2 regions of the Acidovorax sp. 1608163 genome follow, and region 1 is predicted to be linked to the other one. Evidence: riboswitches for the same ligand, from Rfam matches in the RefSeq annotation. Region 1 holds a riboswitch; the other holds the start of a gene.
What was found. A riboswitch is a leader RNA that binds a small molecule or an ion and turns the genes downstream of it on or off. The one in region 1 is predicted to bind thiamine pyrophosphate.

Region 1 (15,949 bases):
AGCGCGAACTGGGCCTGCTGCGCCAAAAGGCAGGCAGCGTATCGCCGCGTGACCTGGAACCCCTGATGGAGGCCGTGGGCGCCAGCCTGCCGGACGACCGCGTGCCCACCACCCTTGAATTTGCCCCCGGCGAGCTGCGCCTGCGCGGCGTCACCCTGGCCCCCGACGAGGAATCTGTGTTCAACACCCGATTGCAGGCCGCTGGCTACAGCGCGCGCACCGAAGATGGCACCTTGCTGGTGCGTGCCGAGGGGATGCCATGAGCCGCGCCGCCGCCCTGCAAGCGCGCTGGAAGGCCCTGGCCCCGCGCGAACAAAGTCTGGTGATGGCAGCCGCTGGCGTGGTGCTGCTGGCCCTGTTGTGGTGGGTGGCCCTGGCCCCAGCCCTCACGACCTTGCACCAGGCGCCCGAACTGCATGGCAAGCTGGACTTGCAACTGCAGCACATGCAGCGCCTGCAGGCCGAAGCCCAGCAACTGCAAGCCCAGCCCCAGACCTCGCCCACCGACGCCGTGGGCGCGCTGCGCGCAGCACTTACCCAGCGCCTGGGCACCTCCGCCCAGATGAACGTGCTGGGTGACCGCGTCACCGTCACCCTCAAAGGCGCACCGGCCGATGCCGTGGCCCAGTGGCTGGCCCTGGCCCGCACCAATGCGCGCGCCGTGCCGGTCGAATCGCGCCTGACCCGCAGCACCGCAGCCACCCCAGCCAATGCCGGTCCGGCCACACTGGGTAACACCGGTGCCGCGCCGGTGCCCCGCTGGGATGGCACCGTGGTGCTGGCCCTGCCCGCCCGTTGACACCGACTGTGCCCATCAACGCACCCCACGCCGTGCCTACCCGCCCCCGATCCAGCACCAGTCGCTCCAACAGCGCAGGCCAAGCCAGCAGCAAGGGCCGCTCACGTTCGCGCAGCGCCTCCAAGCCGCCCCGCGCCCCTTGGGGCTGGGCCATTGCCGGAGCCCTGGCAGGGCTGCTGCCCGCCATCGTGGTCTTTGCCCCCGCACAGTGGCTGACCCAGCGGCTGAGTGCCGCCACCGGGGCCAGGTGCAATTGACGCAAGCGCGTGGCACTGTGTGGACCGGCTCTGCCCAACTGGTGTTGACCGGTGGCGGCGCCAGCCAAGACCGTGCAGCCCTGCCCGGCCGACTGGAGTGGCAGCTGCGCCCCTCCTGGAGCGGGCTGCGCCTGCAGGTGCATGCCAGCTGCTGCACCCAGCAACCCATTCAGGCCAGCATCCAGCTGCAGTTGGGGCGTGTGCGCCTGGCGCTGCAAGACAGTAGCAGCCAGTGGCCCGCCGCCGTGCTGGCCGGGCTGGGCACGCCGTGGAACACGCTGCAGCCGCAAGGGCAATTGATGTTGCAAACCCGGGGGCTGGAGGCGGTGTGGTCTGCCGGGCGCATGGTGCTGGCAGGCACGGCGCAACTCGATGCCATGTCCATGTCCTCGCGCCTGTCAACCCTGCGCCCCATGGGCAGCTACCGGTTGAACCTGGCGGGGGCGAAGTGCCCACCCTCACCCTCAGCACCCTGCAAGGCCACCTGCAACTCAGCGGCAGTGGCCAGTGGGTGGGGCAACGCCTGCGCTTTACCGGCGAAGCCACAGCGGCCCCGGACCGCGAAGCGGCACTGGCCAATCTTCTGAATATCATCGGGCGGCGCAGCGGCGCACGCTCCCTCATTACCGTGGGTTGACCCTATGACGACTTCCATTCTTTCGCCACGCCTGCGTTTTGCTATGAATAGCATAGCTTTCAGCGCTTTCTTGGCGTGCCTTAGCGGCCAAATTCATGCGCAAACTGCGGTGGGCACGGGCACCAGCAGCGTGCGCTCGGGCGAGCCGGTCACCCTCAACTTTGCCAACGCCGAGATCGAAGCCGTGGCCCGCACCATGGCCACCATCACCGGGCGCAACGTGGTGGTGGACCCCCGCGTGAAGGGACAGCTCACCCTGATCACCGAGCGGGCCGTGCCTCCGGCCGCCGCGTTCCAGCAGTTTCTGGCCGCACTGCGCCTGCAGGGCTTCACGGTGGTCGAATCTGCGGGCCTGTACAAGGTAGTGCCCGAGGCCGATGCCAAGCTGCAAAGCGGTGGCGTGAGTGTGTCGCAAGGCGGCAGCGCGAGCGGCCCCAGCGGCGGGCAGATCGTCACGCAGATCTTCAAGCTCAACTTTGAGAACGCGGCCAACCTGGTGCCGGTGCTGCGTCCGCTGATCAGCCCCAACAACACCATCAACGTGAACCCCGGCAACAACTCGCTGGTGATCACCGACTACGCCGACAACCTGCAGCGCTTGGCCCGCATCATCGCGGCCATGGACGTCTCCAACGCCACCGATGTGGAGGTGATCCCGCTGCGCAATGCGGTGGCGGCCGACATGGCTCCGCTGGTGTCGCGGCTGATCGACGGCAGCAGCAGCGGCGCAGCCGCCGGTGCAGCGCAGGGGCAGTCCGACAACTCCTTCAAGACCACGCTGCTGGCCGAGCCCCGCAGCAATTCGCTGATTCTGCGTGCCGCCAACCCGGCACGCGTGGCGCTGGTGCGCATGCTGGTCGAAAAGCTGGACCAGCCACCGGTGCCCGGCAGCGCCGCGTCCACCGGCAACATCCATGTGGTGTACCTGAAGAACGCCGACGCCACCAAGCTGGCCACCACCCTGCGTGCAGCCATGGCCAGCGCCAACGGCAATGGCAGCTCCAGTGGCGGCGGCGTGTCTGCCAGCAGCACCAGCACGGGCAGCACCAGCGCATCGTCGCTGGGCAACAGCACGAGCAGCAGCAATGGCGGCGGCCTGGGCTCCAGCGGTGGCCTGGGAGCAAGCACAGGCGGCAGCAGCGGTGGCGCCACCAGCAACCAACCTTCGACCGGCGGACAAATCCAGGCCGACCCGACCACCAACTCGCTCATCATCAGCGCCCCCGAACCCCAGTACCGCCAGCTGCGCGCCGTGATCGACAAGCTCGACGGCCGCCGCGCGCAGGTGCTGGTCGAAAGTCTGATCGTGGAAGTCTCTGCCAGCAAGCTCGCACAGTTCGGCATCCAGTGGCAGGGCACCGTGGGCAGCAGCGGCAGTGGCACTGTGGGGGTGATCGGCACCAACTCCGGCACGGCAGGCACCAACATTCTGAGCGCCACAGCGGCGCTGGCCACGGGCTCCACGTCCAGCATTGCCACCGCCGTCGGTTCGCTGGGCGGCGGCTTGAACATGGCACTGGCACCGCGCATCAACGGCCAGTACTACCTGGGCGCGTTGGCCAACTTCCTGCAAAACAGCGGCGACGCCAACGTGCTGTCCACGCCCAACCTGATGACGCTGGACAACGAAGAAGCCAAGATCGTCATCGGCAACAACGTGCCGTTTGTGACGGGCTCTTACGCCAATACCACCGGCAGCAGCACCGTGAACCCGTTCAACACGGTAGAGCGCAAGGACGTGGGCCTGATGCTGCGCGTGCGCCCGCAGATCAGCGAGAACGGCACGGTGAAGATGGCGATTTACCAGGAGGTCTCGAAGATCGACGCCTCCACGCTCAAGGACACCAACGGGCCCACCACCAGCAAGCGCTCCATCGAGTCGAACGTGGTGGTGGACGACGGCAACATCATCGTGATTGGTGGCCTGCTGGAAGACAGCTACTCGCAGGCCGAAGACAAGGTGCCAGTGATGGGCGACATCCCCGTGGTGGGCGCCCTATTCCGCAGCGAAAACCGCTCGCGCAAGAAGACCAACCTGATGGTGTTCCTGCGCCCCGTCGTGGTGCGCGACACCGTCACCAGCGACGCCCTCATGGCCGACCGGTACGAGTCCATCCGCGCGCTGCAGCAAGTGGTGCAGCCCGCCTCCAACCCAGTGATGCGCTCCGTGTCTGGCGCGCCCATCCTGCCGCCACTGGAGCCCCGCCCCCGCGCCGAGGCCCCGGCGCCCGCCCCCGCAGCCCCCGTGGAGGTGCCCGCACCGCTGATGCCACAGCAGGTGGTGCCGCCGCCTGTGGTCACGCCCGCTCCTGCCGCAGCCCCTGTGTCAGCAGCACCCATGCCGCAAGCCACGGAGCCCGCAGCCCAGGCCGAGCAGGCACTGCCACCCACGTATTTTGTGAACGTGGGCATTTTTGCCAATGACAAAACCGCCACCGACGCGATGAACAAGCTGCGCAAAGCGGCACTGCCGATGAATGTGCAGACCGTGAACACCAACCGGGGCAACCGCACCCGCGTGCAGGTGGGCCCGTTCAACACGCAGCAGGCGGCAGACAAGGCGGCTGTGTCGGTGCGCGCCTTGGCACTGGAAGCCGACGTGATTCGGCAGTGAGCGGTGCGCTAGCGTGCTGCGCCCTGGACGCAAGAGGGCCCCGCCCGGCAGCGCAAGCGCCACGGCGGGGTCGGTGTTTGGCAGGCAGCATCTTTGCCTGCACACACCGCATGCACTACGCCTGAATTTCTGAGCAGCCCCCGGCCTTCTCGCCTCCGTGAGCCACCCTCAGCCCCCTCAGCCCCCTAAGCCCCCAAGCCCCGTTACCCACCGAACCGCCATGCGCCACCCCCTGCCCTACGCCTTTGCCCGCTCATCGCAGCTGCTGCTCGAGGACGATGGCCAGCAGCTCGTGCTGTGGCACGGCCCTGCGCCCGACGTCACGGCGCTGTCCGAAGTGCTGCGCAAGCACAAGGTGCGGCACCTGCTGTCGCTGGATGCGCCCAGCCTGGCCCAGCGCATCAGCGCGGCCTATGCCCAAGGCGAATCCAGCGCGGCCACGGTGGTGAGCGAGGTCGAGTCCGATGCCGACCTCTCGCGCATGATGCAAGAGCTTCCCGCCGTGGAAGACTTGCTGGAAACCGCAGACGATGCCCCCATCATCCGCATGCTCAACGCCCTGCTCACGCAGGCCGCACGCGACGGGGCCAGTGACATCCACATCGAGCCGTACGAGCGCCACTCCAGCGTGCGCTTTCGGGTGGACGGCACGCTGCGCGAGGTGGTGCAGCCCAACCGCGCGCTGCACGCCGCACTGATCTCGCGCCTGAAGATCATGGCCGACCTGGACATTTCGGAAAAGCGCTTGCCACAGGACGGGCGCATCAGCCTGCGCCTGGGCACCCGCGCCATTGATGTGCGCGTGTCCACCCTGCCCAGCGCCCATGGCGAGCGCGCCGTGCTGCGTTTGCTGGACAAGAGCGAGAACAAAATCAGCCTGGAAGCCGTGGGCATGCAGGGCGAGACTCTGCGCCGCTTTGAGGGGCTGATCAGCCAGCCGCACGGCATCATCCTGGTGACCGGGCCCACGGGCTCGGGCAAAACCACCACGCTGTACGCGGGCCTGGGCCGCCTGGACGCCACGCGCAACAACATCATGACGGTGGAAGACCCGATTGAGTACGAGTTGCCCGGCGTGGGCCAGACGCAGGTGAACAGCAAGATCGACCTGACGTTTGCCAAGGCCCTGCGCGCCATCCTGCGCCAGGACCCGGACATCATCATGATCGGTGAAATCCGCGACTTCGAAACCGCACAGATCGCCATCCAGGCCTCGCTGACCGGCCACTTGGTGCTGGCCACGCTGCACACCAACGATGCGGCCAGCGCCGTGACGCGGTTGATCGACATGGGGGTGGAGCCCTTCCTGCTGTCTTCCTCGCTACTGGGCGTGCTGGCCCAGCGGCTGGTGCGCAAATACTGCGGTACCTGCCATGGCAAAGGCTGTGAGGCCTGCGGGCACACGGGCTATGCCGGGCGCACCGGGGTGTTCGAGCTGCTGGTGACGGACGACGCCATCCGCGCACAAATCCACGCCCAGGCCTCAGAAGCCGAGATCCGCACGGCCGCCCTGGCCGCAGGCATGACGCTGATGCGTGAAGACGGCGAGCGACTGATTGCGGCAGGAGTGACCAGCCGCGAAGAAGTGCTGCGGGTGACGCGCGACTGAGCGAGTGCCAATCACCCGGCATTGAGAGGCGGGCTACAGCCCTCAGCGCCTTGTTAAGGCACTGACTGCCCGTACACCAGCGACCACAGCCGCCCCCCGCGAAACTGCAGCCTGGCCGGCAGGTAGCCCACACCCCGGTCGTAAATCCACTCATCCACGGGCTGACAGGGGGCCAGCCAACGGCCATAGGGCGCGTTGTGCGGGCGGTCTATCCATTGGATTTCTACGGGTGCGCAATAGGCCCCCGTGGCAGTGGGCTGGCCACACCGCAGGGCCACGGTGGCCATGGTGTCGCCCACCCCCACGCTGCCCGACTGGCATTGCAAAGACTCGGCCTGCGCAGCCCACGGCACGCTACCAGCCAAGCTAATCCACAGGGCCCACGGGGCCCAGACTCTCCGGCGGGGTGCAAGGTGTTTCATGGGGCAAAGGTATCGTCTATGCACCATTTTGGCCCAACGGGGATGGTCACCGTCAACCAGCCAACGGGCAAACCGTAACCAAGGCCCGGCGCTGATCCGCCCCCGCACCAGTCGGTCAAGCCAACTGGGGCACCACCGAATGCCCAGGCAGGGCATTGCCCCCATAGCCCATCGCAGCCCCGGCAACGGAGGCCGATCGCATGCCCCCTGCGGGCAATTTGAACTGGGCCACGGCCCGGGTCAGTTGCACAGCCTGTTCGCGCAACGATTCGGACGCGGCCGTGGACTCCTCGACCAGCGCCGCATTCTGCTGGGTCATGTTGTCGAGTTGGCTCACCGACTGGCTGATCTGGGCCACGTTGTCGCTCTGCTCGGAAGACGATGCCGTGATCTCTCCAATGATGCTGGACACGCGGTGCACGCTGCCCACGATCTCGGTCATGGTCTGCCCGGCCTGGGTCACCAGGCGCGAACCGTCTTCGACCCGCTCCACCGACGAGCCGATCAGGCCCTTGATCTCCTTGGCGGCCTCGGCGCTGCGTTGAGCCAGGCTGCGCACCTCGCTAGCCACCACCGCAAAGCCCCGACCCTGCTCGCCTGCGCGGGCGGCTTCCACCGCAGCATTCAGCGCCAGGATGTTGGTCTGGAAGGCAATGGAGTCGATCACGCCGGTGATATCGGCGATCTTGCGCGAACTGGTGGTGATCTGGTCCATGGTGGTTACCACTTGCGACACCACAGAGCCCCCCCGAGCGGCGACCTCGGCCGCCGAAGCCGCAAAGTCACTGGCCTGGCGCGAGGACTGGGCACTTTGCTGGATGGTGCCGGTGAGCAGTTCCATCGAGGAAGCCGCTTCTTCCAGATTGGCCGCCGTCTGTTCCGTGCGGTGGCTCAGGTCATGGTTGCCCGTGGCGATTTCAGAGCTGGCGGTCGAGATATTACCCGCGGCCTCTTGCACCTGGTGCACCAGGCCACGCAACGCGTCCTGCATGCGCGCCATCGCGCCCACCAGTTGCCCCACTTCGTCGGTGGAGGTGACTTGCACATCCCGCGACAAATCGCCCCCCGCAATGCGCTCGGCCAACTCGCTGGCCTGCGAGATGGACTGCGTAATGGAGCGAACACTGAAGAACGTGAGCGGAATCAACACCGCCAGGGCCAGCAGCAAGGCCCCACCAATCAGGCCCGACATGGTGGAGGTCAGAGAGTCCACGCCTTGGCGGGCCTCGTCCATCTGCTTGCGCGCATCCATGGCCAAGTCCAACAACAGCTTGTCGCTGGCCTCCATGTGCTTTTTGTACTTGTCGGCGTAGGCTCCGCCCACCGCACCGTCAATCTGCGCCCGCTCAATCTGCTCGAACACGGGGGAAATGCCGGTTTCGTATTCCTTGACCTCTGCCAACGCCTTGTCGATGGACGCCGCAAAGTTGGCATCGGAGGTCTGCACCTTGCGCACATCGCTCAGCCCCTTGTTGAGCGACTGCAGCGACTTCTTCCACAGGTCGCGCTGGGTGGACACCTCAATCGTGTTGTTGAAGTTGATGATGATGTCCTTCTCCGCACGCCGCAAATCCCCCAGCGTGGTGCGCAGCTCGCTCATGTCGGTCAGGGTCTGCACCCGCTGGGTGAACAGCACCTCCAGCGTTGTGCGCGTGCGCTCCAGCGCCAAGTACCCCATGGCCCCGATCACTACCAGCAAGACCAAGGAAAACACCGTGCCAAAGTACAGACGGGTGCGAATAGACAGTCGATTCAGGGCGTTCACGGCGCTTCCTTACATTTTTTAACAACCTGCCCAAAGAATAGCAACTTTGATGCCATTGCGCTGTGATGTGCACCAAAGAAGACACCCACTCTGGGGCAGGCAAATACTGGGCGCGACTGTATGCGCCCACACACCTGCCCCTTTACAGGGTATGCACCCGGTTTCCCGCCATGAACAGGGAAACACAGGGGCCATTAGGGCGGCTTATTCAGCCTTCAATGGCACGTACAACTGCCCGCCATTGCGCTGGAACTCCACCGCCTTCACCTGCATGCCCTGGACCAGTGCGTTTTGCTCGTCCACGCCCTTCTGCGCGGCAAAGTCGCGCACCTCCTGCGTGATCTTCATGGAGCAGAACTTGGGCCCGCACATCGAGCAGAAATGCGCCACCTTGGCCGAGTCCTTGGGCAGGGTTTCGTCGTGGTATTCCTTGGCCGTTTCGGGGTCCAGGCCCAGGTTGAACTGGTCCTGCCAGCGGAAGTCGAAGCGCGCCTGGCTGAGCGCATCGTCGCGCGAGCGAGCGCCGGGGTGGCCCTTGGCCACATCGGCAGCGTGGGCAGCGATCTTGTACGCAATGATCCCCTGCTTCACGTCGTCGCGGTCGGGCAGTCCCAGGTGCTCCTTGGGCGTCACGTAGCACAGCATGGCCGTCCCCATCCAGCCGATCATGGCCGCGCCAATGGCCGAAGCAATGTGGTCGTAGCCGGGGGCGATGTCGATGGTCAGCGGGCCCAGGGTGTAGAACGGCGCTTCGTGGCAGGTCTTGAGCTGCTCGGTCATGTTGGCCTGGATCATGTGCATGGGCACGTGGCCGGGGCCTTCGATCATGGTCTGCACGTCGTGCTTCCAGGCCACCTGGGTCAGCTCGCCCAGTGTGTGCAGCTCGGCAAACTGGGCTTCATCGTTGGCATCGGACGCGCAGCCAGGCCGCAGGCCATCGCCCAGGCTGAACGACACGTCGTACGCCTTCATGATGTCGCAGATATCTTCGAAGTGCTCGTACAGGAAGCTCTCGCGGTGGTGCGCCATGCACCACTTGGCCATGATGGAGCCGCCGCGCGAGACGATGCCCGTGCGCCGCTGCGCCGTGAGGTGGATGTAGGCCAGGCGCACACCGGCATGGATGGTGAAGTAATCCACGCCCTGCTCGGCCTGCTCGATCAGCGTGTCGCGGAAGATCTCCCAGGTCAGGTCTTCGGCCACGCCACCCACTTTTTCGAGCGCCTGGTAGATCGGCACGGTGCCAATCGGCACGGGCGAGTTGCGCACGATCCAGTCGCGCGTGGTGTGGATGTTCTTGCCAGTGGACAGGTCCATCACGTTGTCGGCGCCCCAGCGGATCGCCCACACGAGCTTTTCCACTTCTTCTTCAATGCTGGACGTGACGGCCGAGTTGCCGATGTTGGCGTTGATCTTGACCAGGAAGTTGCGGCCAATTGCCATCGGCTCCACCTCAGGGTGGTTGATGTTGGCGGGGATGATGGCGCGGCCCCGGGCCACTTCGTCGCGCACGAACTCGGGCGTGATGATGCGCGGAATGCTGGCGCCCATCGGGTTGCCCATCAGGCGCTTCTCGCGGCCTGCGTCCTGCATGTACTGCTCCATCCACTCGCGCTTGCCGTTTTCGCGAATGGCCACGTATTCCATCTCGGGCGTGATGATGCCCTTCTTGGCGTAGTGCATCTGCGTGACGTTGGCACCGGCCTTAGCGCGCAGCGGCTTGCGTTGCAGGGCTGCGGCCTCGGCACGCAGCTGGGCCAGGCGCGTGGCATCTTCGCTCTTTTGGCCATCGTCCAGCGCCACGGGCGCGCGGCCTTCGTAGTGCTCCACATCGCCACGGCCGGTGATCCAGCCGCCGCGCACGCTGGCCAGGCCTTGGCGCACGTCGATCACGGCGTTCGGGTCGGTGTAGGGGCCCGAGGTGTCGTACACGCTGACCTGCTCACCGTTGGTCAGCGCAATGTCGCGCACAGGCACGCGCAGGTCGGTGTGCAGGTGGCCGGGGATATAGGCCTTGCGCGATGCAGGAAAGGGTTCGCGGGTGCGGGCGAGCAGCTCGGCAAACTTTTCGGGGGCGGCGAGCTGGGCGTGGGGATCGGGGGCGTTCATGGGCAGGTCTCCTGGTTCCGGTGGCGGTGGGTCTGCTCCGGAATGGACCTGTGCACCCCTCGGGTGGCTGCGCATGGCAGCCCCTGAGGCAAGGCGTGCCCGCAGGGAGTGCGGGCACGGGGACAAGGAGGTCGGCTCTTCTTCCGCCGGTATGAACCGGATCAAGTTCGTCGGGTTCGCAAGCTGGCCTGAATTTCTTCAGGCCTCTCGCATCTCAGCGCATCAGCACACCCCGGAGCAGGCGCGAGTATAGGCCACAGAGGCAAAAGGAAGGCGCCCAGCCGAGATTGCGCAGCGCAGGATCACCAAGCCCGTGCAGGCTGAGCGAAGCCGGCTGGGGCTGCGCGCTCGTCGTCAAAAGTGACAACATCCCAGGCATCGCGCTGGGCCAGCAGCTCACGCAGCAACTGGTTGTTCATGGCGTGGCCTGAGCGGAAGGCGCTGTAGGCGGCCAGCAAGGGCTTGCCAATCAGGTACAGGTCGCCCATGGCGTCCAGGATCTTGTGCTTCACGAACTCGTCGTCATAGCGCAGGCCGTCGCTGTTGAGCACCTTGTAGTCATCCATGACGATGGCGTTGTCCAGACCACCGCCCAGCGCCAGACCGTTGGATCGCATCATCTCCACATCGCGGGTGAAGCCGAAGGTGCGTGCGCGGGCGATGTCGCGGCTGTAGTTGCCTTGCCCCAAGTCAAACTCCACACGTTGGCCCGTGGAGTCCACCGCAGGGTGGTCAAAGTCAATTTCAAAGCTCAGCTTGTAGCCATGGTAGGGCGTGAGCTTCGCCCATTTGGCGCTGGGGCCGGTGCCTTCGCGCACTTCGATCGGGCGGTTCACGCGGATGAAGCGCTTAGGCGCACGCTGCAGCTCCACCCCCGCGCTTTGCAGCAAGAACACGAACGAGGCGGAAGACCCGTCCAAGATCGGCACCTCTTCGGCCGTGATGTCCACATACAGGTTGTCGATGCCCAGGCCCGCACAGGCCGACATCAGGTGCTCCACGGTGTGCACCTTGGCCCCACCGGCAGAGATGGTGGAGGCCAGGCGCGTGTCGGTCACCGACTCCGCATGGATGGGAATGTCCACCGGCTGGGGCAGGTCCACGCGACGAAAGACGATGCCCGTGTCGGGCTGCGCCGGGCGCAAGGTCAACTCCACGCGCTGGCCACTGTGCAATCCCACGCCAACGGCGCGGGTCAAGGTCTTGAGGGTGCGTTGCTGGAGCATCCGCACATTTTAGTTGCGTGCCCCGCAACATGCTGGCATGCGCCCACGCAGACTCGTTTTCCCTGACAAAGGGCGCCCCATGCCAGCCCCACAATCCATGAGGTTACTTGTTGTTGCAAGTCAAGGCAAACGCAGATAGGCGTGCACGTACTCACTGCGCGAGTCATGGCATTGCTAGAGTTTGAGAGAAAACTGGAGACACACGATGAACAAGCTTGGATTCAAAATGAAGGTGCTGCTGATGCTGGGCACGGCGTTGGCAGCGTTGCTGTTCATGGCCGTCACAGCGCTGCTACAAGAGCGCTCGCTGATCATCGAATCGCGGCGCGAACAATTGGCCACGGCCGTGCAGTCAGCGCACAGCATCGTGGCCGCCTACCAGGCCAAGGCTGCCAGCGGCGCCATGGGCCAGGAAGAAGCCCAAAAAGCCGCCAAAGAGGCCCTGCGCCTTGCCCGCTACGGCGGCGCCGAGGGCAAGACCGAATACTTCTATATCTGGACCACCGACGGCGTGGGGGTAATGCACCCCATCAAGCCCGAGTGGGACGGCCAGAACATGCTGGGCAAGGTCAAGGACGGAGCGGGAGTGGACATCATTGCCCAACTCGTTGAAGGCATGCGCAACAGCCGCGACGGCAAGGCCTTCGTCTCCATGATGTTTGCCCGGCCGGGCCAGCAGACGCCTGTGCCCAAGCTGCAGTACATCGTCAAAGTGGATGGCTGGAACTGGATGGTGGGCTCGGGCCTGTACACCGACGACATCGACCAGCAGGTGCGCAAAACGCTGCTGTCGGAACTGGCCGTCGTGCTGCTGGTGATGGCCCTGGTGGGCGGTGTGGGCTTCACAGTGGCGCGCTCCGTGCTGCGGCAAATTGGGGGTGAGCCCAGCCAGGCCATCGGCATCATGTCGCAAGTGGCGCAAGGCAACCTGGACACTGAAATCCCCAGAGCCCACCCAGGCTCCATCCTCGACGAGCTGGCACACATGGTGAATGCGCTGCGCCGCCTGGTGACGGAGGTGCGCTCGGCCACCGACAGCATCGCGACGGCGTCCACCGAAATCGCCCAGGGCAACAACGACCTGGCCCGGCGCACCGAAGACACCGCCAGCAACCTGCAGACCACGGCCAGCAGCATGGAAGAGCTGACCAGCACCGTGAAGCAGACCTCGGACTCAGCCCAGACCGCCAACCAGATGGCCACATCGGCCGCCGAAGTGGCCGCACGGGGCGGTCAGGTGGTGGCGCAGGTCGTGGCCACCATGCAAGACATCAATGCCAGCAGCAGCAAGATTGCCGACATCATTGGCGTGATCGACGGCATCGCCTTCCAGACCAACATCCTGGCGCTGAACGCGGCCGTAGAAGCCGCCCGCGCCGGTGAGCAAGGCCGGGGCTTTGCCGTGGTGGCGGGCGAGGTGCGCAGCCTGGCCCAGCGCAGCGCCGAGGCCGCCAAAGAGATCAAATCACTGATCAGCGCGTCGGTTGAGAAGGTCGAATCGGGCACCAGCCTGGTGGGCAACGCCGGGGCGACCATGACCGAAATCGTGGCCAGCGTGCAGCGCGTGACCGACATCATTGGCGAGATCCGCGCGGCCACCTCAGAGCAAAGCCAGGGCATTGAGCAGGTGAACACGGCCGTGAACCAGCTCGACCAGATGACGCAGCAAAACTCTGCCCTGGTGGAGGAATCGTCTGCCGCCGCCGACAGCCTGCGCGAACAGGCTGTGAAGCTCACCGAGGTGGTGGCCCTCTTCCGCGTGAACGGCAGCACGGCCAGCACGCCGCACGCACCCGTACCTGCTCCGGCCAGGGCCCCTGCACCACGCCCGACACCACGCCCCGCGACGGCCTTGCCCAAGGCCAAGACCCCTGCCGCCAGCCCACGGGCACCCGCCCCCAAGCCCGCAGCCGCCCTGCCCGCCAAGTCCAGCCCCAAGCCGCCCGCAGGCGACTCGGGCGATTGGGAGAGCTTCTGACGCGCCACGCGCTTTGCTCAACCTGGGCACCCGCTGCTTCCAGCGGCGGATGCCCAGGCCCCAACAAAAAAGCCCCGGTCTTGCGAACGGGGCTTTTTTGTTGGGGCCTAAAGCCCTTAGGGCGCTATGTTTTTAATAGCCGCCAGCGCTTATTCAATGGCAGGCTTCAATACAAACACCTTGAAAGTCCTTTAAAAATAAGCGCTAGCAGCTCATATTTTCATAGCACCTACATCTTACCGAGGAGCCCGAGCGTGCGTCACCGCCCGCTCGGGCTACCCATCAGTCAGCCTGCTTGCGCAGGAAGGCTGGGATTTCCAGGTCGTCCATGCCGCCGGACGACAACGCATCCACGCGGGCTGCGGCCTGCGTGCGGTTGGTGCGCCACACGCTGGGCACCGACATGCTGCCGTAGTCGGCTTGCGAGCCTCCAGCGTGGCCACCCGCCAGGCCCACGGCGCTGCCCATGGCGCCAGCCACACCTGCCACCGGCATTTGGTAGGCGATGTTGTCGGTGCCCGTGCGCAGGCCACCTTGCACCACCGAGATGGGCTGGCGGCGTGCGTTGGGGCGCGACAGACCGGTGGCCACCACCGTGACGCGGATCTCATCGCCCAGGCTGTCGTCGTAGGCGGCGCCGTAGATGACATGCGCGTCGGGCGAAGCGTAGGCGTTGATGGTGCTCATCGCCAGGCGCGACTCGGACAGCTTGAGGCTGCCCTTGGCGGCCGTGACCAGCACCAGCACGCCCTTGGCGCCCGACAGGTCGATGCCTTCGAGCAGTGGGCAGGCCACTGCTTGTTCTGCAGCGATGCGTGCGCGGTCCGGGCCGCTGGCCGTGGCCGTGCCCATCATGGCCTTGCCGGGCTCACCCATCACGGTGCGCACGTCTTCAAAGTCGACGTTCACATGACCGTATTCGTTGATGATTTCAGCGATACCGCCCACGGCGTTCTTGAGCACGTCGTTGGCGTGGGCAAAGGCCTCGTCCTGGGTGATGTCATCGCCCAGCACTTCCAGCAGCTTTTCGTTGAGCACCACGATCAACGAGTCGACGTTGGCTTCCAGCTCGGCCAGGCCGTTGTCGGCGTTTTGCATGCGACGGCCACCTTCCCAGTCGAAAGGCTTGGTCACCACGCCCACAGTCAGGATGCCCATTTCCTTGGCCACACGGGCAATCACAGGCGCAGCGCCCGTGCCCGTGCCGCCACCCATGCCTGCGGTGATGAAGAGCATGTGCGCGCCGTCGATGGCCGAGCGGATGTCTTCCACTGCGGCTTCAGCGGCATCACGGCCCTTGTCGGGCTTGCTGCCTGCACCCAGGCCGCTGCCACCGAGCTGAATCACGCGGTGGGCCGAGCTGCGCGTCAGTGCCTGCGCATCGGTGTTGGCGCAAACAAACTCCACGCCCTGCACGCTACGGGCAATCATGTGCTCAACGGCATTGCTGCCGCCACCACCCACGCCGATCACCTTGATCTGGGTGCCCTGGTTGAATTCTTCGGCTTCGATCATTTCGATGGTCATCTGGGAGCTCCTGTTTCTTTACGGGTATTGGTTTGCCAATGGATGAATACGGTGGGGTCAAGGTCGTCGTGCAAGCGCGGCGGTCCGGTGCTTCGCCATCGCTCGCGATCGCGCAGGTGGGGGCTTTCCCGGGCTTGGCAGGTGGGGTGGTGCATCATCAGAAGTTCCCCACAATGAAGTCCTTGAAGCGGCCAAAAGCGGTCTTCACAGAACCGCTCTTTTGCGCCACCTTGAAGCCGCGCAGCCGGGCCAGTCGGGCCTCCTCCAACAAACCCATCACGGTGGCGGCACGGGGCTGGGCCACCATGTCGGCCAGCGCACTCGAATACTTGGGCACGCCACGGCGCACGGGCTTGAGGAAGATATCTTCGCCCAGCTCGATCATGCCGGGCATCACAGAACTGCCGCCGGTGAGAACAATGCCCGAAGAAAGCACTTCTTCGTAGCCCGACTCGCGCACCACTTGCTGCACCAGCGAAAAGATCTCTTCCACGCGCGGCTCGATCACGCCCGCCAGCGCCTGCTTGCTGAGCATGCGTGGGCTGCGATCGCCCAGGCCCGGCACTTCCACCTGGGCCTCGGGGTCGGCCAGCAGTTGCTTGGCGTAGCCGCTTTCCACCTTGATGTCTTCGGCGTCCTTGGTGGGCGTGCGCAGCGCCATGGCGATGTCGCTGGTGATGAGGTCGCCCGCAATCGGAATCACCGCCGTGTGGCGAATGGCGCCGCCGGTGAAGATCGCCACGTCGGTCGTGCCCGCGCCAATGTCCACCACCACCACGCCCAGCTCGCGCTCGTCATCGGTCAGCACGGCCTGGCTGCTGGCCAGCGGGTTCAGCATGAGCTGCTCCACCTCCAGGCCGCAGCGGCGCACGCACTTGATGATGTTCTCGGCCGCACTCTGCGCGCCGGTCACGATGTGGATCTTGGCTTCCAGGCGGATGCCGCTCATGCCGATGGGCTCCTTCACATCCTGCCCGTCGATCACAAACTCTTGCGGCTCCACCAG
Region 2 (15,949 bases), 2.1 Mb from region 1:
AGCTCCAGCAAGCGCGCAGCCAGGGCCGGATCAGAGCCAAACAGCAGATTGATCCGGCGCAGGCTGGGTTGGGGGTGCGCCAACTCGTTCATCAGCAGCGCCACCGTGCGCGGCAGGCTCGGCAACGCCACGGGTTGGGCTAGCAGGGCATTGAGCTCCATGGGTTCGGGGGCGCCTCGGTGGTGGTTGCGGCGATTATGGCCCTGCCACCCGCATTCAATGGCCGAAACGCCCCTGTGCGCTTTTAACGCCCCTTAGCCTGTTGCAATTTGGCAAACGCCGACGCCATGGCCGACTGTTGCGCAGGCTCGGGCGCGCGGCGCTGCGGCTGCGCGTAGCCGCGCCCTGCCCCCTCAAAGCGGTTGCCCTGCGGTGCACCCCGGTCACCCTGCTGGCGCGGTGCGGCGTCCAGCTTCATCGACAGGCCTATGCGCTTGCGCTCCACATCCACTTCCATGACCTTGACCTTGACGATGTCACCGGTCTTGACCACTTCGCGGGCGTCGTTTACGAACTTGTGCGCCAGCTGGCTCACATGCACCAGGCCGTCCTGGTGCACGCCCAGGTCGATGAAGGCGCCAAACTGGGCCACATTGCTCACCGTGCCTTCGAGGATCATGCCCTCCTTGAGGTCCTTGATGTCTTCCACGCCGTCGTTGAAGCGCGCCACCTTGAAGTCGGGGCGCGGGTCGCGGCCGGGCTTTTCCAGCTCGGCCAGGATGTCCTTGACGGTGATGACACCAAACTTCTCGTTGGCGAACAGCTCGGGCTTGAGGGTCTTGAGCATGTCAGAGCGGCCCATGATCTCGGCCACCGGCTTGCCCGTCTTTTCCATGATCTGCTCGACCACCGGGTAGGTTTCGGGGTGCACGCCGGTCATGTCCAGCGGGTTTTCGCCACCGCGAATGCGCAAGAAACCCGCGCTCTGCTCAAAGGTCTTGGCGCCCAGGCCCGCCACGTCCATGAGCTGCTTGCGGCTCTTGAACGCGCCATTGGCCTCGCGCCAGCGCACCACGGCCTTGGCCACGCTGCCCGACAGCCCGGACACGCGGGAGAGCAGAGGCACGCTGGCCGTGTTCAGGTCCACGCCGACCGAGTTCACGCAGTCTTCCACCACCGTACCCAGGGTGCGTGCCAGCTCGCTCTGGTTCACATCGTGCTGGTACTGGCCCACGCCGATGCTCTTGGGGTCGATCTTCACCAGCTCGGCCAGCGGGTCTTGCAAGCGGCGGGCGATGGAGGCGGCACCCCGCAGGCTCACGTCCACATCGGGCATCTCTTGCGAGGCGTATTCGCTGGCGGAATAGACGGACGCACCGGCTTCGCTCACCACCACCTTCTCGATGGCGCGCTCGGCCTTGGCGGCCAGTTTGATGAGGTCGGCCGCCAGCTTGTCGGTCTCGCGGCTGGCCGTCCCGTTGCCGATGGCAATCAGGTTCACGCCGTGCTTCTCGGCCAGCTTGGCCAGGGTATGCAGCGAGCCGTCCCAATCGCGGCGCGGCTCGTGCGGGTACACCGTGGCGGTTTCCACCAACTTGCCGGTGGCGTCCACCACAGCCACCTTCACGCCGGTGCGGATGCCCGGGTCCAGCCCCATCACCACGCGCGGGCCCGCAGGCGCGGCCAGCAGCAGGTCGCGCAGGTTGTCGGCAAACACCTTGATGGCCACCTTCTCGGCGTCGTCGCGCAGGCGGGCGAACAGGTCGCGCTCGGTCGAAAGGCTCAGCTTCACGCGCCAAGTCCAGGCCACACATTTGCGAATCAGGTCATCCGCCTTGCGACCCGCATGGCTCCAGCCCAAGTGCAGGGCGATCTTGCCTTCGGCCATGCTGGGCTTGCCCGGCTCTGGTTCGACTGGCAACACCAGCTTGGCTTCCAGAATCTCCAGCCCACGGCCCCGGAACACGGCCAGCGCACGGTGCGATGGCACGCGGCCAATGGGCTCGTCGTATTCAAAGTAGTCGCGGAACTTGGAGACCTCGGGGTCGTTCTCGTTCTTGCCTTCGACCTTTTTGCTGCGCAGCAGGCCCTCGGCCCACAGCCATTCGCGCAGGCTTTGCACCAGCACGGCATCCTCGGCCCAGCGCTCGCTCAAGATATCGCGCACACCATCAAGCACGGCAGGCACGGTCGAAAAATCGGCGCCCGTCTTGCCGTCGTCCAGCACTTCAGGCGGCTTGGTGAAGGCAGCAGCCTCCACAGCGGGGTCGAGGGTGGGGTCGGCAAACAGCTTGTCGGCCAGGGGCTCAATGCCAAATTCGCGGGCCATCTGGCCCTTGGTGCGGCGCTTTTGCTTGAAGGGCAGGTAGATGTCCTCCAGCTCTTGCTTAGTGGGCGCTGCGGCAATGGCTGCGCGCAACGCGTCGGTCAGCTTGCCTTGTTCGTCAATGCTCTTGAGCACCGCAGCGCGGCGGTCGTCCAGCTCGCGCAGGTAAGACAGGCGGGCTTCCAGCTCGCGCAGCTGGATATCGTCCAGCCCACCGGTGACTTCCTTGCGGTAGCGCGCGATGAAGGGCACCGTGGCCCCGCCGTCCAGCAGCTCGACGGCGGCGCGTACCTGCTGCTCCCCTACTTTGATTTCTGCGGCCAGTTGCCGAATGATCTGCTGCATGTGTGGGCAAACTCTCTGAGACTCAAATGGGACTTACGCCATCGGCTTGCCATGCCAGCCTCGCCCGGGGGCGAACGCTTGCATGAGAACCGGTTTGCGTAAGCCACGTCAAACAAACGAAACGCGAAGCGCGCGAGTTTGCCACAGCGCACTGCGGGCTAACATCGCTATCCGACCCCGGTTGTTACAACTACCCTAGCCCTCCAGCGGATGCAAGAAGACCTGTTTGGCACACCCGCCGTGCCCACGCCCCCCAACCGCCAGGCCACCGATGGGCAGCCTGGCAAAGCCGCCCCCCTCTCCGCACCACCGGCGACACCACGGAGCAAGGGGCTGGGCGTGCGCCCGGTCACCGTGGACGAAGCCTTGCACACACTGGCAGATGCCCTGCCCCAGCGGCTGCGCTTGGGCACCTCGTCATGGACCTACCCCGCCTGGGCCGGGCTCGTGTGGGATGCGGAGCACGCCGAAACGCAGCTGTCCAAACAAGGCCTGGCCGCCTATGCCGCTCACCCGCTGCTGCGCGCCGTGAGCCTGGACCGCAACTTTTACCGCCCCCTCACCATCAGCCAGTACCAGCGCTATGCCGAGCAGGTACCGGCAGACTTTCGCTTTGTCGTGAAGGCGCCCAGCCTGGTCACCGACGCACTGGTGCGCACCGAAGATGGCCGGGGGCGCGAGCCCAACCCGGCGTTTCTGGACCCCGCCCTGGCCTGCACCGAGTTTGTAGAACCTGCCTTGGCGGGGCTGGGCGACAAGCTAGGCGCGCTGGTGTTCCAGCTCAGCCCCCTGCCCATGGCATGGCTGGACCGCATGCCCCTGCTGCTGGGCAAGCTGCGGGATTTGCTGCACGCGCTGCCGTCGCTCAAGCCCCAGGCAAGCGACGGCGTCATTGCCGTGGAGGTGCGAGACCCAGAGTGGCTGACCCCTGAATTTGCCGCTGTGCTGCGCGGTGCGGGCGCCACCTATTGCCTGGGCCTGCACCCCAAGCTGCCGCCGCTGGCGCAGCAGTTGCCCTTGCTGCGCGCCCTGTGGCCCACGCCCCTGGTGTGCCGCTGGAACCTGAACGCATTGCACGGCCCCTACGGCTATGAAGACGCCGAGCGGCGATACGCACCTTACGACCGGTTGCACGACCTGGACCCGGACACCCACGCGGCGCTGGCCAAGGTGATTGCAGGCATCACGGCGGCGGGGCAAAACGCCTACGTCACCATCAGCAACCATGCCGAGGGGTGCGCGCCCTTGACCGTGCAGCGGCTGGCCGAGCAGGTGCGGGCGTTGCAAAAACCCGCCGCCGAGACCGTCCCACCAATCTCTGATTGAGAGACTTTTTGGGCTCTAGCGCTTGATTCCTAAGCGCTAGCAGCTATTGATTCAATAGCAAAAGAATCGATCCCTCAGCGCCCCAGTTGCCGATACTGCCCAGGCTCCTGCCCCAGCTTGAACTGGGCCACGGCCTCGACCATCTGCTCGGCCTGGGTGCGCAGGCTGCTGGCGGCGGCGGCCATTTCTTCGACCAGCGCCGCGTTTTGCTGGGTGGCCTGATCGAGCTGCGTCACCGCCTGGCCCACCTGCCCCACCCCGGCGCTTTGCTCGCCCGTGGCCGCGCTGATTTCAGAGACGATGTCCGCCACCCGCTGGATGGAGCTGACCACCTCGCCCATGGTGGTGCCCGCCTTGTCGGCCAGCACCGAGCCTTCTTGCACCATGGCGCTACTGGCGCCGATCAGCTCCTTGATGGCCTTGGCCTCGGCCGCTGTGCGCTGCGCCAGGTTGCGCACCTCGCTGGCCACCACGGCAAAGCCCCGGCCTTGCTCGCCTGCACGGGCGGCTTCCACGGCGGCGTTCAGCGCCAGGATATTGGTCTGGAAGGCAATGCCGTCAATCACGCCAATGATGTCGGCAATCTTCTGGCTGCTGCCATTGATGTTGTGCATGGTGCTGACCACCTGCGCCACCACCTGCCCGCCCTGTGTGGCCACCTGGCTGGCGCTGGCCGCCAGGCGGCTGGCTTGCGAGGCGTTGTCTGCGTTGTGGCGGATGGTGGAGCCCAGCTCTTCCATGCTGGCGGCGGTTTCTTCCAGCGAGCTGGCCTGCGTCTCGGTGCGTGCCGACAGGTCGTGGTTGCCCTGCGCGATCTCGCTGCTGGCGGACGACACGCTTTCGGCGCTGCGGCGCACCGTGCCCAGGCTTTGCACCAGGCGCTGGCGAAAGCCTTCCATGGCCTGGCCCAGCGCGCCAATCTCGTCGTTCGATCGGATGTCCACGGCGTGCGTCAAATCGCCTTGCGACAAGTGCACCAGCGCTGTGCTGAGCTGCTGCACCGGCTGACCCACCAGCCGGCGCGTGGCATAGACCAGCACCACCGTCAGGATGGCCAGTGCCGCCAAAACGCCCACCCACAGCCAGATCAGCACCGCACGGGCATCTTCCATCATCTCGGACAAGGGGGCTTCGGCCACGATGACCCAGTTCCAGGGCTTGTAGCGCTCTGCGGCCACAAACTGGCGCTGCTGCTTGCCCGCACCCAGGCGGGGCGACCACAGCGTCTCGAAATCGCTGGTCTGGTCTTTCTCGGTCAAACGGGCCAGCCAGGCTTTGCCATCTTCGGTCTTTTCATCCACCACCGGGGCATCGGCCAAGCCCGATGTGCGGCCACGCGCGGGGCCCGAGGACACGTTCACCGCGTACACCGCGCCGCTTTCAAACAGCTTTTGCGAGCCCATGACCTGCGCCAGCTTGCCCAGGATGACCCCCATGTCCGTGCCGATGAACAGAATGCCAATCGTGCGGTTGCCCTCACGGATGGGCTCGTACACCGTCATGTATTCCTTGCCAAACAGGCTGGCGCGGCCAATGTAGGTTTTGCCCTCTTGCATGAGGGGGTAAGCGGGGTGGTTGCGATCCAACAGGGTTTTGTAGGCGCGCTCGCCATCCTGCTTTTTGAGGGACGTGGTCACGCGCATGAAGTCGTCCCCCGTGCGGGCAAAAATGGTGGCAATGGCGCCCGCGCTGTCTTTGGTAAAGCGGTCCACTCCCTCAAAGTTGCCGTTCAGCGGCGCACCTTGAAAGCTCAGAACCGCCTCCTTCTTGCCATCCGCGCCGGGCTGCTCCTCCACGCTGAAGTCGCCCGTGAAGCGGGACTTGAACAACACGAAGTCGCGCTTGGCCTGGTCCTGGGCCGTTTCATCAAAGCTCTGCACCAGCGTGCGCATCTGGGTCGCGTACTGGCGCGCATCGTTGCGCGACACGCCGCCAAAGTCCTGCCAGATGAACAGACTCACCAAGGTCATGGTGCTGAACAAGACCAGCAATAAGCTCACCAGAGCAGCCAATGAGAGCTTGAAAGCGACGGAACGCTGGGCGGAAGTGGGCATGGAAGTCCTTGAAGAATTTCTTGCTTTTATCAAATTTATTATTTAATTCATCATTTAGCAAGAATTGCTTACATCTTAGTTACAACAATAGCGTTGATCCATATCAATTTTTTGTAAAAGGAGATTTTTTACAACAGGCGCCATTGGTGTTAACCCTTGAACCAAGAAAGAAAAGCGGCCGCCCCCCGGCGGGGCAACGCCCCACAGCGCGCAAGTCACGGTGCTATGCTTTTCGAGCCCCATCCAGCCTGGCAAGTCCCTGCCCTCTGAAGCCTTGAACCACCCCCACATCCCTGAAAGCCCCCTGCCCATGCGCGATGGCGTGAGCCCCAGCTGCGTGGTGCTGCCCCAGCAAGGCCGCGGCAGCCTGCTCGAGCGGCTGGCCGCCCACTTGCCCGGGGTGGGCCACGATGAATGGCGTGCGCGCATGCTTGCCGGAGATGTGGTGGACGCCCAGGGCCAGCCTGCGCGCCCTGAGCAAGCGGTGAAAGGCAGCGTGCGCCTGTTCTATTACCGCCACCTGCCGGGCGAGCCCGAGCTGCCCTTTGAACACCAAGTGCTGTACCAGGACGAGCACCTGCTGGTGGCCGACAAGCCGCATTTCATGCCCGTCACACCCACGGGGCGCTATGTGCAGCAGTCGCTGCTGGTGCGCCTGAAGCGGCAACTGGGCCTGGCCGACCTATCGCCCCTGCACCGCATTGACCGTGACACGGCGGGGCTGGTGCTGTTCTCGGTGCAGCAGCGCACGCGGGGCGCGTACCAGGCCTTGTTCAGAGAGCGCAGCATGGCCAAGGCTTACGACGCTGTAGCTCCCTGGGACGCCCACCTCACGTTTCCGCGTGAACACCGCAGCCGCATGGAGGAATCTCCTCAATTTTTCCGCATGCAGGAAGTGCCCGGCGAGCCCAACAGCCACACGCACATGGCCGTGCAAGCCGTGCAAGGCCCCTGGGCGCTGTACCGGCTGGAGCCCATCAGCGGCAAACGCCACCAGTTGCGCGTGCACATGGCCGCGCTGGGCCTGCCGCTGCGCAACGACCCGTTCTACCCCGAGGTGAACGACCCGCCCGAAGGCGACTACTCGCGCCCCTTGCAGTTGCTAGCCCGGTCGCTGCGTTTTGCCGACCCCTTGACCGGGCAGGAGCGCCGCTTTGAAACCCGGCTGCGCCTGCAGTGGCCGGTGGCCGACGCCGCCACCACGCCAGTGGCGGCATAGACCTACAATCCAACCCGCATTGGATGCCACCCGGCCGCCAATGCCTGCTAGGGGTGTCTGCAACGCAAGCTGCAGGCTGAGAGAGTCCCTTTGAACCTGACTGCGCCCAGTCCACAGACTTGGGCCCGAGATCATCCTCGCGCAGGGAAGCCGTTACGCCGCAGCCATGCCCCGCACCGGGCAGCGCCAGGGCGGGCGTTGCCCCCTGCGCTGTAGTTACCCGACCGAACAGACCGCTGCGGAGCTTTTGCATGACGTCATCCCACCACCCTGCCCCCACTTCATCGGCAGTCAACGAGGCCCTGGTACCCGTGCCTGCCGAGCGCCGCGTCTTCCAGTGGCACGACCATGCCTCACTGTGGTTCAGCCTGGGCGTGGGCCTGCTGGTAATGCAGGTCGGCGCCTACCTGATGCCTGCGCTGGGCACCCAGGAGGCCTTGTGGGCGATTGTGGCGGGCTCTTTGCTGGGCGCGGGCCTGCTGGGCTGGGTGGCCAAGCTGGGCTGCGACAGTGGCCTGGCCAGCGCGGGGCTGATGCACGCGGTGTATGGCCGGGGCTTTGCCAGCCTGCCCATCGTGCTGAACATCGTGCAACTGGTGGGCTGGGGCACCTTTGAGCTGGTGGTGATGCGCGACGCCACCGTGGCCATTGGGCAGCAGGCGGGTGGCCTGGCTGGCACCATGGCTGGCACCATGGCTGGAACCCTGTGGCCTGTGCTGGCCACGCTGCTGTGGGGCGGTGTGGTGATGCTGCTCATCAGCGGATCGATGGTGCAACTGGTGCGCAAGGTGATTGCCCGGGTGGCGTTGCCCCTGGTGGTGCTGTCGCTGCTGTGGCTGAGCTGGCAGTTTGTGTCGCTGGCGCAAGCCCAGGGCTTTAGCGCGCTGTGGAATCGCCAGGGCGAAGGCGGCATGGGCGTGCTACCCGCGCTGGATTTGGTCATCGCCATGCCCATTTCGTGGCTGCCGCTGGTGGCCGACTACGCCCGCCATGGCAAGAGCGGCAGCGCGGCCCTGCGTGGCACGTGGCTGGGCTACGCGCTGGCCAACATGTGGTGCTACAGCCTGGGCGTGCTGGTGGCGTTGACGCTCCCGTCCACCGACCTGGTGCAAGCGCTGCTACTGGCACAGGGCGGGCTCATTGCGCTGTCGCTGATCCTGATCGACGAGGTGGACAACGCCTATGGCGATGCGTACTCGGGTGCCGTGTCGGCCCACAGCCTGTTGCCACGCTGGAGCGTGCGCCGCTGGGGCCTGGCCGTGGCAGCTATGTGCACGGGCCTGGCCCTGGTGCTGCCCATGCACAGCCTGGAGCCGTTCTTGCTGCTGCTCAGCTCGGTGTTCGTACCGCTGTTCGGCGTCATCCTGGGGCGCTTGGCGTTTGGCACCCATGCCCCCACGCTGCTGGCGCAGGCCCGGGTGGTGAACGCCTTGCCCGTGGCCCTGTGGTTGGCAGGCATTGCGGTGTACCACCTGGCGCCCAAGGTGTTGCCAGGTGCAGGCTCGGCCTTGCCCGCCCTGGCATTCAGCTTTGCACTGGCCTGGGCCACCCGGCCCAAGGTGCGCTGATCGCTATCAAATTATGAGCTGCCAGCGCTTGATTAATAAGCGCTAGCGGCCAAAATCACTAAGAACCCTCAAACACCCGCTGCGCCACCGGCGCGTAGCCATGGTTCAGCGGGCCGTGGCCGCGCCCCGTGGTCACGTCGGCGCCTGCAGCAATCGCACCCAGGATGTAGGCCCGGGCCTGTTCCACCGCTTGCTGCAGTGGCAGCCCCAGCGCCAGGTGGGCCGCAATGGCCGACGACAGCGTACACCCGGTGCCATGCCCGTTGTGCGTGGCAATGCGCTGCGACTGCAGTTTGTGCACCCGCGGTGCACCGGGCATCGACAGCACATCCACCACCCAATCGCCCGGCAAGTGCCCGCCTTTGAGCAGCACCGCCTGCGCGCCCAATGCACGCAGGTCTTGCGCTGCGGCTTCCAGCGCATCGGCGTCTTGCAAGCTGCGGCCCAGCAGCCAGCCCGCTTCGTCCAAATTGGGGGTCACAACCTCGGCCAGCGGGAACAGCTCTTGCACCAGCACGCCCACGGTTTCCTGTGCAATCAGACGGTCGCCACTGGTGGCCACCATCACAGGGTCCAGCACCACATGGGGCAACTGGTAGGTGCGAATGGCATCGGCCACCACACGCACCACGTCGGGCGAATGCAGCATGCCGATCTTCACCGCGTCCACGCCAATGTCCTGCACCACGGCATCGATCTGGGCCTTGAGCATGTCGGGCGGCACGCCATGGATGCCCGTGACGCCGCAGGTGTTTTGTGCCGTGATGGCAGTGATGGCCGTCATGCCGTAGCAGCCCAGGGCGCTGAAGGTTTTGAGATCGGCCTGGATGCCTGCGCCGCCGCCGCTGTCTGAGCCGGCAATGGACAACACGCGCGCATAACGGGACAACACGCGTGCGTGTGGACGGCCCGCGTGGAGCCCTGAAGAAGAGGAAGTCATGGCAAAAATTATGGCCTATGCGCCAGGTCAAGCTGCGGCAAAAGAGGATGTGCTGTAATTGTTTTTTCCGGACGAAACAGGGGTGTCCCGCTGCCATGCGCGGTGTGTGACTGAGAAATACCCTGGGGCCCGCAGCCACGCTGCACCGCGCCCCGCTACCCGATCCAGGTCATGCTGGCGTGGGGAGTTTCCACCAACGGCGCTGCGCCCTCCGTTTTGTCCACTGTTGCCTTTCTACAGACGGACGCCAGACGGACCCCTATGTCACTTTCCCCCTCATCCTTTGCAATTCTGGGCGCAGGCCTCATGGGCCGCTTGCTCGCCGTGGAGCTGGCACGCCAGGGCCATCGGGTGGACATCTACGACGCAGGCAGCCCACTGGCAGAGCAATCGGCCGCCAACGTCGCCGCCGCCATGCTGGCCCCGCTGGCCGAGTCCGCCATCACCGAGCCCGGCGTGGTGCGCATGGGCCACTACGCGCTGCCGCGCTGGCAGCAGTTGATTGCCTCGCTGCCCGAGCCCGTATTCTTTCAACAAGCAGGCACGCTGATCGTCTGGCACCGGCAAGACGCCGCCGAAGCCCAGCGCCTGACGCGCGTGCTAGAGACCAACCAGCGCACCACCCCCGAGTTGCCCGCCATGCAAAAGCTCGACAGTGCGGCTCTGGCGCAATCTGAGCCCACCCTGGCCGATCGCTTTGCCCAAGGCCTGTACCTGCCGGGCGAAGGGCAGCTCGACAACCGGCAACTGCTGGCCGCCCTGCTCACCGAAATGACACGCCTGGGCGTGACCATGCACTGGAACGCACCCCGCGCGCCAGAGGCCTTTGCCCCCGGCACCCCAGGCCAGCCCGACTGGCTGCTGGACTGCCGAGGCCTGGGCGCCCGCCAGGACTGGAAGGCCCTGCGCGGCGTGCGCGGCGAGGTGGTGCGCCTGTATGCGCCCGATGTCACTCTGCAGCGCCCCACCCGCCTGGTGCACCCACGCTACCCGATTTACCTGGCGCCCAAGCAAGACCACATCTTTGTGATCGGCGCGACTGAGATCGAATCGGACGATCTCTCCCCCGCCAGCGTGCGCTCCACCCTGGAGCTGCTGAGTGCCGCCTACGCCGTGCATCCGGGCTTTGCCGAGGCCCGCGTGCTGGAGCTGTGCACCCAGTGCCGCCCCACCCTGCCCGACAACCTGCCCGCCATCCGCCAGCCCCAGCCCCGCGTGCTGGAGGTCAACGGCATGTACCGCCACGGGTTCATGATCTCGCCCGCCATGCTGGATGTGACCATGGAGATCCTGAACACAGGACAATCAGCGCTTTCAAAACGTTTTGATCTGCGGCTTGAACTGCTGGGGACGTCTGCCCCGGCCGATCAGGCTGCCAGCGCATTGGCATGAAGATTTGCATCAACAACCACCCGCATGAACTGCCCGACGGCGCCACCGTGGCCGACGCGGTGGCCGCCATCGCGGCCCGCCCGCCATTTGCGGTCGCAGTCAACACCACCTTCGTCCCCAACACACGCTACGCCGCCCACCCACTGCAACCGGGCGACCGCGTGGAAATCATCTCCCCAGTGACGGGCGGCTGACGCCCCACCAAGCCATGACAGCTCTCACCTCCCAAGACCCTCTGGTTCTGTACGGCCACACCTTCACCAGCCGCCTGCTGCTGGGCACATCGCGCTACCCCTCGCCTGCGGTGCTGGAGGCAGCCGTCGAGCGCGCCCAGCCCGCCATGGTCACGGCCTCGCTGCGCCGCCAAGGCAGCAACCCGGCCGAGAGTGGCGCCAGCTTCTGGGAGCTGCTGCGCAAGCTGGGCGTGCCCGTGCTGCCCAACACCGCAGGCTGCCACAGCGCCCAAGAAGCCATCACCACCGCACAGATGGCCCGCGAGGTGTTCAACACCCCCTGGATCAAGCTGGAGCTGATCGGCGACGACTACACCCTGCAGCCCGACACGCTGAACCTGGTGAGCACGGCAGAGCACCTGATCAAGGAAGGCTTTCAGGTGCTGCCCTACTGCACCGAAGACCTGGTGCTGTGCCAGCGCCTGGTCGATGTCGGCTGCCAGGCCGTCATGCCCTGGGCCGCGCCCATTGGCACCGGCCGGGGGCCGGTGAACCCCTACGCTCTGCAAACGCTGCGCGAGCGGCTGAGCGTGCCGCTGCTGGTGGACGCGGGCCTGGGCCTGCCCTCGCACGCTTGCCAGGTCATGGAATGGGGCTACGACGGCGTGCTGCTGAACACAGCCGTGGCCCTGGCGCAAGACCCTGTGGCCATGGCCGGTGCTTTTGCCGATGCCGTGCAGGCAGGCCGCACAGCCCACCGCGCAGGCGCGATGACCGCGCAAGACTCTGCCCAGCCCAGCACCCCTGTGCTGGGCACGCCCTTCTGGCACCACGCAACCCATGCTTGAGCCCCACACCATGGGCATGGCACAGGCCATCGCCAGCCACCACGCCGCCACCTTTGCGGGCTTCGAGCCATTGCAGCCCCCTGCCCCCACCAGCACCGCACCGGCCTACCTGGCAGCGCTGCAGGCCTGCAGCCAACTGGGCTTCATCGCCCACGACGCCGAATGCCTGGCCCGCGCCTGGCAGGCCCAAACTGAGCGCACAGGCCAGTTTGACGCCACCAGCTGGCCCTGCGAGCCGCTGGACTTTGGCTTGCAGCCCCTGCCGCGCGCCCAGGCCTTTGCCGCCTGCCCGCAAGCGCTGGGTTTGTACGCCGTGCTGCCCGATGCAGAGTGGGTGGGCCGCATGGCCCGCGCAGGCGTACCCACCGTGCAACTGCGCTTCAAATCTGAAGATGCCCACGCCATTGCCCGCGAGGTGCGCAACGCCGTCGCTGCCGTGGCGGGCACCCAGGCGCTGCTGTTCATCAACGACCATTGGCAAGAAGCCATTGCCGCAGGCGCCTATGGCGTGCACCTGGGCCAGGAAGACCTGGACGCACTGACCCCGCAAGAGCTGCGCACCCTGCGCGATTCAGGCGTGCGCCTGGGTGTCAGCACCCACGGCTACGCCGAGATGGTGCGCGCCGATGCCGTGGGGCCCAGCTACATCGCCATGGGCGCTGTGTTCCCTACCACGCTGAAGAAAATGGCCACCGCACCGCAGGGCCTGGGGCGGTTGCAAGCCTATGCCCAGCTGCTGCGGCATTACCCGCAGGTTGCCATTGGGGGCATTGGCCAGGAGCAGTTTGGGGCCGTGCGCGCCACGGGCGTGGGCTCTATCGCGGTGGTGCGTGCGCTGGTGAATGCTGCGCAGCCTGAAGAAGCGGCCACCGCGCTGATGGCGGCACTGCGCGTGCAATGAAGGCGAGGCTGTAAAGCCTTTGCCCTCTGCAACCCGGCGGCCCATGGCACGCCGGGGTTTGCTTATTTCTTGCCAGGTGGATTCAGCGGTTCCAGTTCCAGACTCAACTCCATCAGGTCGTTGGAAGAGCCAAAGCCAATCGGCTGACCTGGAGGGGGTGGCGGAGTCACAGGCACCGGGGGCAAATCACTGATGGTGATGGGCACCGGCTCGGACAGGTCAATGTCCAACGTGAACGTCGATGCCGGTGGGGTGGCCGCCGCCCGGCTGGCGGCGGGGGCTGGCACAGGCACGCTGTCCACAAATTCATCGACCAAACCCTGCGTTCGCGTCGGCACCGTGGCCGGACCATCAGGCATCTCGGCGCCCGCTGCCGCAGGCTGTGTCGGCGGCTCAAAACCAAACTCCAACGCGGCGGCCAAAGAATCCAGGGGGAAATCGGGCGTTGTGTCCAGCGGGCTCAGTGGCGTCAGGGCACTCAACGCATGGGCTGCGGCCGCCTCAAAAGACTGCGCCTTGGGCGTGGTGCGCTTGCGCGGCGGCGGTGCACCCCGCACGCTGGGGGGCGTGGTCTGCGCAATGGCCAGCAGCAAGAGCAAATCGTCAAAAGCGGCCAAATCAAACGGCGCTTTGCGCTTGTCGCCAGACTTGTAGAACATGTGCTTTTCCAGCACACCCAGCACCGCGGCTGAACTCCACTCGGCTTCCACTTCGGCCAACGCCTCGTGGTACTGCTCCAGTGATTTTCCAGCCCGGTCAAACGCGGCGAACTCTGGCACCTGCGCATTGAAGTGCTGCATGAACTTCTGGCGCAGCACATTGAAGTCTGCCGCCCGGCTCAGCGTTCGGTACAGGCGCAGCAACTCCAGGTAGGCCACCGGAGAGGTTTTTTCATGCTCGGCAATGTGCTGGCGCAGCACTTCCACCGCCTGGTCGTGCTCGCCCACAGACACAAAGAACTCGGCCTGTTGCTGGATGTCGAACAGCTCTTCCGGGTTGATGATGTGCTGTAGGACGGGCTCTGAGGAAGCCGGGGCCGCAACGACAGGTTTGGGGGCAAACCCTGCGGCTTCCGCGGAAATTTCTTCAGGCTCCAGCAAGATATCGACCGCAGCCGGGGCAGGCGCTGCCATGCCTGCGGCACCAGAAATGGGCCGTCCCCAGCGGTCTGCAGGATGCTCCTGCACCCGCTCCAGCGGGTCCAGGTCCACCACTTCATGGGTGTCCGATTTGCGGTTGCTGACGGCCACCGATTCGCGCCACGAGCGCGCGGCCTTGGTCGCGGTGCGGTCGGAGCGGCGCCACAACCAGCCACCCAAGCCCAACGCAGCCGCCAAGGCAGCCCCCAGGGCATACACCACCCAGGCAGGAAAACGATCTGACTCCAGTTCTTGCAACTGGCGCTGCAACTCGGCCGAAGCGGCCTGGTCGCGCGTGGCCTTGGCGCGCAGCTGAGTCAGCTCCGACTCCAGCTGGCGCTGTGAGGCCTGGCCTTGCTCCTGGCTTTGCGGGTCTGGGTTCAAACTGCGCCACAGCGCTGCGGCCTGCTCTCTTTGCGGTGTGGCCTCGGACGCTGGGGCCTGAGGCAACTCAGGCGTAGAACGCAAGGTCACGGGCGAATCGAGCCAGATATCAAGCGGCTCCATGACTAGACGGGAGCGAGCGGCTTCTTTGGCGGCAGCTGCCGCAGGCTTGGCAGGAGCGGTTGCCGCAGGGGTTGTGCGAGGCTCTTTGCGCACGGCCTGCGCGGTGCGTTGCGAAGTACGCGGCACCACAGCGGAAGCAGCGGCCGGGCCACCTGCAACACCTTGCTCCAAGCCACCCACTTCCGGGGCGCGTGCAGCCATCACGGCTGCGTCTTGCGGAGATAGGGTGCGATCCCGCAATGGGGCGGTAGCAGCAGCCGCGGCCGCCGGTGCAGCCATGATGCGTTGCGCCGCTTTGGGCGGGTCGGCCAAAAACGTATAGGTGCGCGTGGTGCGGCCTGTGCAGCCAGCCGTCAGCGTGACCTGAACCACAGGTTCATCGATGGCGGTGAACGCCTGCACCCGCACACCGGATGCCAGGGGACTCACCAACACTTTGGACTCGCTGACCAGCGAGTCACCGGATTTGACGCTGACCACCACACACGAGGTGGCGATGTCTGAGCCCTCATCCGGCTTGACATCAAAGGCCAAATCCAACGTATTACCCAGCACCACAGTGCCCCTGCTCGCGCCCAGCGAAAGCGCGGAGGCGCCGGCGGCAACCACCCACAGACCGGCTCCAAAAATGGTGTTACGGATTTTCACAATAATTTCTGTTTTTGGTGCAGCCCATTCTTGCACATAAGTGCGCGCCTAGGGCCACAGCCATAATGGCGCTATGAAAATTCATTTTTCCACCATCGCCATTGTGGGCACGGGGGCCATGGGCCGGGGCATTGCACAAATCGCCGCCCAGGCCGGCAGCCAGGTCTGGTTGCTCGACACGCAAACCGGCGCCGCCGAAAAAGCCAGGCAAGCACTGCAAGAACAATGGGGCAAGCTGGTGGCCAAGGACCGCATCACGCCAGAGCAAGCCCAGGCCTGGGGCAACCAGTTGCAAATAGCCAACACAGTGGCCGATTTGACCGCCTGTGAGCTGGTCATCGAAGCCGTGGTGGAACGCCTTGACGTCAAGCAAGCCCTGTTCGCAGAGCTGGAACGCACACTGCCCGCGCACGCCGTGTGGGCCACCAATACATCGTCCCTGTCGGTCACGGCCATTGCCGCTGGCCTGAAGCAGCCTGAGCGGCTGGCCGGTTTTCACTTCTTCAACCCCGTACCACTGATGAAAGTGGTGGAAGTGGTGGCTGGGCTCAAGACCGCCCCCGCGCTTTGCCAGGCCCTCACGGCCTACGCCCGTGAAATGGGGCACACCCCCGTGCAGGCCC

Region 2: it holds a riboswitch for thiamine pyrophosphate, as region 1 does, so the genes downstream of both, EAG14_RS09020 (FAD-dependent oxidoreductase) here and thiC (phosphomethylpyrimidine synthase ThiC) in region 1, are expected to answer to the same signal.

The regions. Positions count from the first base shown of each region.
Region 1 is NZ_CP033069.1:4,062,844-4,078,792, forward strand. Features, by position in the region: gene gspL (type II secretion system protein GspL) at 1-263, shown strand, start outside; gene gspM (type II secretion system protein GspM) at 260-799, shown strand; partial or broken gene gspN (type II secretion system protein N) at 952-1,693, shown strand; gene gspD (type II secretion system secretin GspD) at 1,698-4,307, shown strand; gene EAG14_RS18075 (GspE/PulE family protein) at 4,528-5,916, shown strand; gene EAG14_RS18080 (DUF2845 domain-containing protein) at 5,970-6,338, opposite strand; gene EAG14_RS18085 (methyl-accepting chemotaxis protein) at 6,454-8,103, opposite strand; gene thiC (phosphomethylpyrimidine synthase ThiC) at 8,308-10,212, opposite strand; TPP riboswitch at 10,334-10,457, opposite strand; gene lpxC (UDP-3-O-acyl-N-acetylglucosamine deacetylase) at 10,515-11,438, opposite strand; gene EAG14_RS18100 (methyl-accepting chemotaxis protein) at 11,644-13,416, shown strand; gene ftsZ (cell division protein FtsZ) at 13,699-14,943, opposite strand; gene ftsA (cell division protein FtsA) at 15,101-15,949, opposite strand, start outside.
Region 2 is NZ_CP033069.1:1,997,438-2,013,386, reverse strand. Features, by position in the region: gene EAG14_RS09055 (HDOD domain-containing protein) at 1-161, opposite strand, end outside; gene EAG14_RS09050 (Tex family protein) at 245-2,611, opposite strand; gene EAG14_RS09045 (DUF72 domain-containing protein) at 2,822-3,937, shown strand; gene EAG14_RS09040 (Cache 3/Cache 2 fusion domain-containing protein) at 4,012-5,991, opposite strand; gene EAG14_RS09035 (pseudouridine synthase) at 6,266-7,210, shown strand; gene EAG14_RS09030 (cytosine permease) at 7,462-8,778, shown strand; gene thiD (bifunctional hydroxymethylpyrimidine kinase/phosphomethylpyrimidine kinase) at 8,837-9,718, opposite strand; TPP riboswitch at 9,787-9,921, shown strand; gene EAG14_RS09020 (FAD-dependent oxidoreductase) at 9,980-11,110, shown strand; gene thiS (sulfur carrier protein ThiS) at 11,107-11,304, shown strand; gene EAG14_RS09010 (thiazole synthase) at 11,319-12,131, shown strand; gene EAG14_RS09005 (thiamine phosphate synthase) at 12,124-13,032, shown strand; gene EAG14_RS09000 (hypothetical protein) at 13,095-15,233, opposite strand; gene EAG14_RS08995 (3-hydroxyacyl-CoA dehydrogenase) at 15,400-15,949, shown strand, end outside.